DNA from 3 places in the Phormidesmis sp. 146-33 genome. Region 1 is predicted to be linked to each of the others. Evidence: predicted binding sites of a transcription regulator. Region 1 holds the regulator's gene; each other region holds the start of a gene.

Region 1 (2,271 bases):
CTTTTTGACCAGATTGAACCATAAAAGTTTGCGCTATGATAGCGAAGCTATTCCCTTGGATAGAACCCTTTGATGGTAGGAATCTTTAGCCATCTAGCGCAGCCTCACACAAGGGAATCAACGCTCAATCATCCATCCCTTTTGGAACGCAACCCCGGTGAGAACCCTATGGAAGAGTGGCAAAAAGATTTTTCTGAACTGTTAGAAACGATCGCGGATCACATCGAAGGCTTCTTTGTTGAAGTGTCGAGAGAAGTGACAGAAGTGGTCAACGTGTTTGTAGAGCTTTCTGACGAGCTTTCGGCACAGGCACAAAATACCTTTACAGATGAGATTGACCAATACATTAATGAGCTAGTCAACCCCGTTTTAGAAGCCTATTTTGGGTTTGAAGGCATGGTCGGAGAAGCTGCCCAACCGATGATGCAAACTGTAGAACCGCTGCTCAACCAACACCCCATCTGTGTCGGCTGTCGTCACTATCATGGGCAAGCCTACAACGGCAACGTGCTAGTCTGCGGAATGCACCCCTACGGCGTGGGAGAAGGACTAGACATCTGCCCTGATAAAGAATTGACCCGCTGGAAGTCACCCTACCTCAATTCAGAAGGTCAATTTCTATTTAGAGAAGACGATTGGTAATAGGCGAGGTGTGAAGCCTGAAATTTGTACGCCTTCAGGCTTCGCCGACTGGCTAGCGATCAGGTAAACTGCTGACTCAAGGTGACTGGATTGTGGACAGTGATCTTCTTTTTGTGAATAGAGATCATTTTGTCCTGTCGCAAGTCTCCCAGCAGACGAGTCACGGTCACCCGCGTTGAGCCGATCGCTTCTGCAATGGCTTGATGAGACAGCTTGAGGTCGATCGTGATCCCTTCTTGACTGGGCAGGCCAAAATCGCGACAGAGAATCAGCAAGAAACTCACCAGACGCGACCCCATATCTCGATGCGCCAACGTTTCGATCATCATTTCGGTTTGTAGAATTCGAGACGACAGCCCTCGCAGCATTAGCAGACAGAGTTCGGGGTTGTCTTTGAGTGCTTTTTCAACCTGCTCAATTTGAACAGACAGCAACTCAACCGATGTGAACGCAACCGCATGATAAAAGCGATCGGCGCGTTGCCCGGTGATCAGTGACAGTACCCCAAACACGCTGTTTTCTCGCAGTAAGGCAACCGTAATCTCCTCACCCGCCTCATAAACTCTCGAAAGCTTGACGGCACCTTTGACTAAAAAATAAACTCGTTCTGCGGGGTCGCCTGGAAAGAAGATCGTTTTGCCTCGCTCAAACGTCTCAACGACAGGTGGAAAGGCACCGCCCCCAATCTGGCGAAATAATGCTGCAAGTGGTCGCTCTTTGGTCACTACCATGTTCCTTGTCGAACTCGTGCTCTTAAACTCTCTTGATTGACCTGGCAACGGTTTTTACTTGGCTGTCAGATGATCTGTAAGAGATTGATGACTTTAGAACACTTAAACTTACTCTTCAAGCAGTTTTTGTGCTCGATACTACACTATTCTGCCAGGTAGTTGAATTTTTGCAGGGATTGAGCTAAGTCTCTAACAATTGCTTAAGGTTTGAGCTTAAATTCGTCGTTCATCTGAAGATTTTTAAGATCTGTTACCCATCTTAATCAGGCTGGAAGTCAATAGATTAATCAATAGATCGATTCAAAGATCAATTCAGTAATAAGCTTGTCAAAAAGTACGTTGTGAGTTGAAGATTTCAGAACGATGACCGTGTTGAAGAGCGGTATTACCCAGCGTCAAGGAGCTTAATTTACCGAAAGCTCTAGAGACTTTTAGGGTGCTGCCTTTTAGTCGAAGACATTCAACTCTTGCATTGAGAATTCATCAATCTGGGATTAAAAAATTTTTAATTAAAAAGCGGGTAACGCGATTCGAACGCGCGACATTCACCTTGGCAAGGTGACGCTCTACCACTGAGCTATACCCGCAAAATTCGGACAAGTTCTACTATTGCAGATACTCATAGAGATGTCAAGCCTGAAAAACCAAAAAGCCGGAAATCAGGAAATCGCATCGCTTCTCAGCATATAGGATGTAGAAGGATGAAAAAAGAACATCCATACTCCTTACCTCCTACTTTTTATGGTTCAATACACGCTTGCTCAAAGTCCCGAAGTCATTCTCACGGTCTCTGGTAAGGATTCTGCCAAAGCTCGCGAGAAGGCAATGGATCAACTGATGGAACTAATGGATGACGGCAAACTGCCCACCGAGCTAACGGATGGCTTTGGGCCGCAGC
Region 2 (2,271 bases), on a different contig from region 1:
TTGTCAGTTAACTAGCACCGACCCGTAACCTTTACTCAGCCCATTCCACCTTAAAAACCTCAGCAAAAGCCTTCACCACATCGGGCTTAATTTGTTGAACCGTGATGCCTGGAATGAACTGTTCTAAACTACCCACAGGCCGGTCAGGAATGCCACAGGGGACAATTTGATCAAACCCCCGTAAATCAGGGCAAACATTCAACGCAAATCCGTGCATCGTAATCCAACGGCTGACTTTGATGCCGATCGCTGCTACTTTTCGCCCTTCGACCCAGACTCCGGTTAAGCCAGCAATTCGCGTTCCGCTCAAGCCATAATTCGCCAAAACTTGAATAATCACTTCTTCTAACTGGCGCAAATACCAATGCAAATCTTTTTGGTAAAACTGCAAGTTCAAAATCGGGTAGCCCACCAATTGACCCGGACAGTGATAAGTTACCTCGCCTCCTCGCTCAACCCGGTGTAATTCATACGCTGTTTGGGTGGGATCAAACTTCAAAAAGTCGAGTGTTGCGCCGTGACCCAGGGTGTAAACGGGAGGATGTTCTAACAAAATCAAAACATCGTTTAATTTAAGACTTTCTTTACGTTCTGCGACTAGCTTTTGCTGCCAGTCCCAGGCTTTTGAGTAAGGAATGAGACCGCGATCGTACAGCACACAACAGCGCGTCAAAGACAGATTTTCTAAAGGTGAAAAACTCACAAGCGATCGCAATCTTACCTTTAATATAAACGAATTCTAAACGGCTGACGTATCCCAACGTAAATACTATTTACAATGTCTTATTACAATGTCTTAGAACCGCTGAGAAATCAAGGGGAGTTACTCCTAAATTGCCCTTAGATCACAACAGAAATCATCAAGAATTATCACAGGATGCAACACATTCTAAAGAGGACTGTCTGCCAGAATACAAAGTGTTAGGGTAACAGTAACACCCAAATCTTTAAGGGGAGAGCCTCTATGAAGCTTGTTATCCAGGGCAAAAATATCGAGATCACTGAACCGATTCGTGAGTATGTCAACCAGAAGATTGAGAAGGCTGTCAGCCACTTTCAAAACCTGACCACCGAAGTTGATGTACATCTATCTGTTGCTCGAAACCCCCGGATCACGCCCAGTCAAATCGCTGAGGTGACAATCTATGCCAATGGTGCCGTTGTGCGCGCCGAAGAAGGGAGCGAAAGTCTTTACGCCAGCATTGATATGGTTGCCGACAAGATTTCTCGACAGCTTCGCAAATACAAAGAGAAACGCTACGATAAGCGACACGAAGCCAAAACATCAGAAGTTCTAACCGATCAACCTGTTACTGAATTGTCCCTTGATCGCACCCCCGAACTTCCCGCCACTGTTTTACGAACCAAGTATTTTGCGATGCCACCAATGACGATCGCAGAAGCGCTAGAACAATTGGAACTAGTTGGACACGACTTCTATATGTTCTGCAACTCAGAAACAGGCGAAATTAATGTCGTTTATGAGCGAAATCATGGCGGACATGGCGTGATTCAACCCCGCAAAAACAACGGACACACTCACTCTAGTAAAAATGGAAAAGCCCACACAAACGGTCATTCAGCCGTCGATCGCGAAGGACACACTGTAAGTTAGCGCCGAGGATTCCAAATTTCTAACGTTAGATCCCTGACTTCTTAAAGAGGTTGGGGATCTTGTGTTTGATAAGCTGTTTTATTGAACTCAGTTGTCATCACTTCAAAAACAACTTTATTAAGATAAACGGTTAATTTGATCACAAAGCGATCGCGCTACTCCATAATTCAGGCATACCAAATTTTCATCGAGATCAAAGCATTGATTGACCTGATCTGTTTACCTGATCAAAGGTTTTGCGAAAATTTCTGATCGACTAATCCGTGGATGAAGGATGTCGTCACTTTCCAGCTTTGCCCAAATTCTTGATCCAGCTTGGACAACCTTTAAGAAAAATTCGCCAATCGATCGCAGACTGCTTAATTTTTGAGGCAGTTGAGATGACTTACTTTTCTTTTTTTCAGGGAGGAATGTATGAGCGATAGACTATCATCGGGTTCCCGAAGCGTTGCGATCGTGGGGCCCTATTTAAGTGGAAAAACAACCCTTCTCGAAAGCCTTTTGTGGGTGACAGGCGCAACGACTCGCAAAGGCAATGTGCAAGATAAAAATACGGTCGGAGACAGTGCCCCAGAGGCCCGCGATCGTCAAATGAGTGTCGAAGTCAACGCTGCCAGCACCCAATACGGCGGCGTTTCTTTTAATTTTCTCGATTG
Region 3 (2,271 bases), on a different contig from region 1:
CACCTGACGAATGCTGGGTAGCCCGGTTTCTAGTTCAGTAGACATGTTTTCTTCCTCTGGCAAATGACAAACAGCTTAGAGTCGTGAGTTTTGAATTGAAGCAGCTTGCAGCCGCAGATTCAAAATTTGGATCTCAAAACTTTTTCTATAGTTCCGCAATCTCAACTCTACACATCCTTCGGAGTCGCGAATCATGAATGTTGAATTCACTAAGTATCACGGTTTGGGGAATGACTTTATTCTGATTGATAATCGCAGTTCATCAGAGCCTTGCTTGACTCCAAAACAGGCGGTTGAGCTGTGCGATCGCCACTTCGGAATCGGAGCAGACGGCGTGATTTTTGCGCTTCCGGGGCAGGATGGCACCGATTACAGCATGAGAATTTTTAACTCTGACGGTTCAGAACCAGAAATGTGCGGCAATGGAATTCGCTGTCTGGGCCAATTTTTAGCAGATTTGGAAACCTCAGACCACGGAACCGCCCGCGCAGAATATCGCATTCAGACGCTGGCAGGCGTGATGACACCCAAGCTAGAAGCCAACGGTCAAGTGACCGTGGATATGGGAGTGCCTCACCTTTTGGCCGCAGAAATCCCCACCACGATCGTCGCCCCTGACCAAACTGCAATCGATCAACCCTTAGAAGTCGCAGGTCAAACTTGGCGCGTTACTTGTGTGAGCATGGGCAATCCGCACTGCATCACTTTTGTAGACGATGTAGCAGAAATTCCTTTAGAGCAAATTGGCCCAAAATTTGAGCATCATCCAGCGTTTCCACAACGGACAAACACCGAATTTATTGAAGTGGTGCGATCGGACTATCTTAAGATGCGCGTGTGGGAAAGAGGCGCTGGAATCACGCTGGCCTGTGGCACAGGGGCTTGTGCGTCCCTGGTTGCTGGAGTGCTTAACAAACGCTGCGATCGCCGAGTAACAATCGAACTGCCCGGTGGATGCTTAGACATCGAATGGGCAGTCAATGACCGCCTCTACATGACCGGGCCAGCAGAGCGAGTGTTTGTGGGCAAGCTTTGAGCCTGTTTCAGAGCTTTGGATCGATGGGGCTGCAAAACTCAGAACTGAAAACTTCCCCACACAGCCCGTTTAATCGTTATCCCAAAGCTCGCTGCCCATCAAGTCACCAATGCGATCGCGCAGCAAAAAATCACACTTTTCTAGCTCACACTCAATGCAGACCCATTCGCGGGCAGGAATATGCTTGCAGAGTGTATAAATCGGTTGCTGACGATTCACCACTCCCTTTTCGACCAGTTGACGTACTTCGTCTTGAATCATGGTCAGGGAGTATTGGATTGTCTGAATCATGTCACCCTCCTGGGAGTCCTTAAAATTGTGCGCGTTAAGAATTAAAAGATTTTGCAAAAAGCATTTTGTTCGTGCCTCGAAGAAAACAGCTTTGTAGTCAGATATACTGAATGTTTTCTATTCTCAGGCTACTCCTTTAGGAATTATATTAAGAAGTGTTGCTTTTGTCAGCAAGGCTTGACATTGTTTCCATTCCTGGTTCGCCCCAAAATTCAAAGTGAGTCAGGTTTGTGGTCTGGATCACATTGTAAAAGTTTGTAATAGTGCAAGTTTGTCTAGCAAACCGATGAGGCCGCAAGTTGATGTTCTGATAGTTCGATCGCTAGATCGATCGCCGCTTTCAAACTAGTCGCCTCTGCAACTCCTCGCCCTGCGATGTCGAAGGCCGTTCCGTGGTCAGGAGAAGTCCGAATAAAGGGCAGCCCGATCGACGTATTTACGGCTCGATCAAATGCCATCAGCTTCACCGGAATTAAGCCCTGGTCATGGTAGAGCGCCAAGTAGCCATCGTGAGCCATTCCCTGACTGCCATACCAACATTGTCCCGGCTTCACCCAGAGCGTATCCGGCGGAATTAAGCCATCTAGCTGAGTGTTGGGAAAGCGAACACACATTTCTTCTAACCACGTTACCATCCAATCCTGTTCTTCGCGACCGAGTTGTCCCTGTTCTCCACTGTGCGGATTCAGGCCCGCGATCGCGATTTTCGGACGGTTGAGGCCAAAATCTCGCTGCAAGCAGTCGATCAGTAATTCTAGTTTGAGGGTCAACAACTCTGGAGTCAGTGCGTCGGCCACCTGGCGTAGAGGAATGTGAGTCGTCGCTAACAGGGTTCTCAACATCCAACCAGTGTGAGGCGATCGAGCGACAAACAACATGCCAAATCGAGTTACACCAGCCCGCTCTGCCAGCAGTTCGGTTTGCCCTGGGTAAAAGTGTCCGGC

What was found. The regulator NtcA, encoded in region 1, controls nitrogen genes in cyanobacteria. The targets are predictions, from matches to a motif close to TTTGTANNNNNNNNTACAAA.
Region 2: the regulator NtcA is predicted to act here: its motif matches at 899-918, upstream of hpf (ribosome hibernation-promoting factor, HPF/YfiA family).
Region 3: the regulator NtcA is predicted to act here: its motif matches at 1,418-1,437, upstream of ACJ2PR_RS00795 (DUF4327 family protein).

What each region holds. Positions count from the first base shown of each region.
Region 1 covers NZ_JBJPHU010000032.1:45,286-47,556, forward strand. Annotated here, with positions in the region: gene ACJ2PR_RS14960 (hypothetical protein) at 169-642, shown strand; gene ntcA (global nitrogen regulator NtcA) at 702-1,373, opposite strand; tRNA gene ACJ2PR_RS14970 (tRNA-Gly) at 1,889-1,960, opposite strand; gene ACJ2PR_RS14975 (hypothetical protein) at 2,115-2,271, shown strand, end outside.
Region 2 covers NZ_JBJPHU010000171.1:2,016-4,286, reverse strand. Annotated here, with positions in the region: gene lipB (lipoyl(octanoyl) transferase LipB) at 32-703, opposite strand; gene hpf (ribosome hibernation-promoting factor, HPF/YfiA family) at 965-1,615, shown strand; gene ACJ2PR_RS33305 (elongation factor G) at 2,030-2,271, shown strand, end outside.
Region 3 covers NZ_JBJPHU010000001.1:168,505-170,775, reverse strand. Annotated here, with positions in the region: gene ACJ2PR_RS00805 (Hfq-related RNA-binding protein) at 1-45, opposite strand, end outside; gene dapF (diaminopimelate epimerase) at 194-1,036, shown strand; gene ACJ2PR_RS00795 (DUF4327 family protein) at 1,106-1,327, opposite strand; gene pdxA (4-hydroxythreonine-4-phosphate dehydrogenase PdxA) at 1,603-2,271, opposite strand, start outside.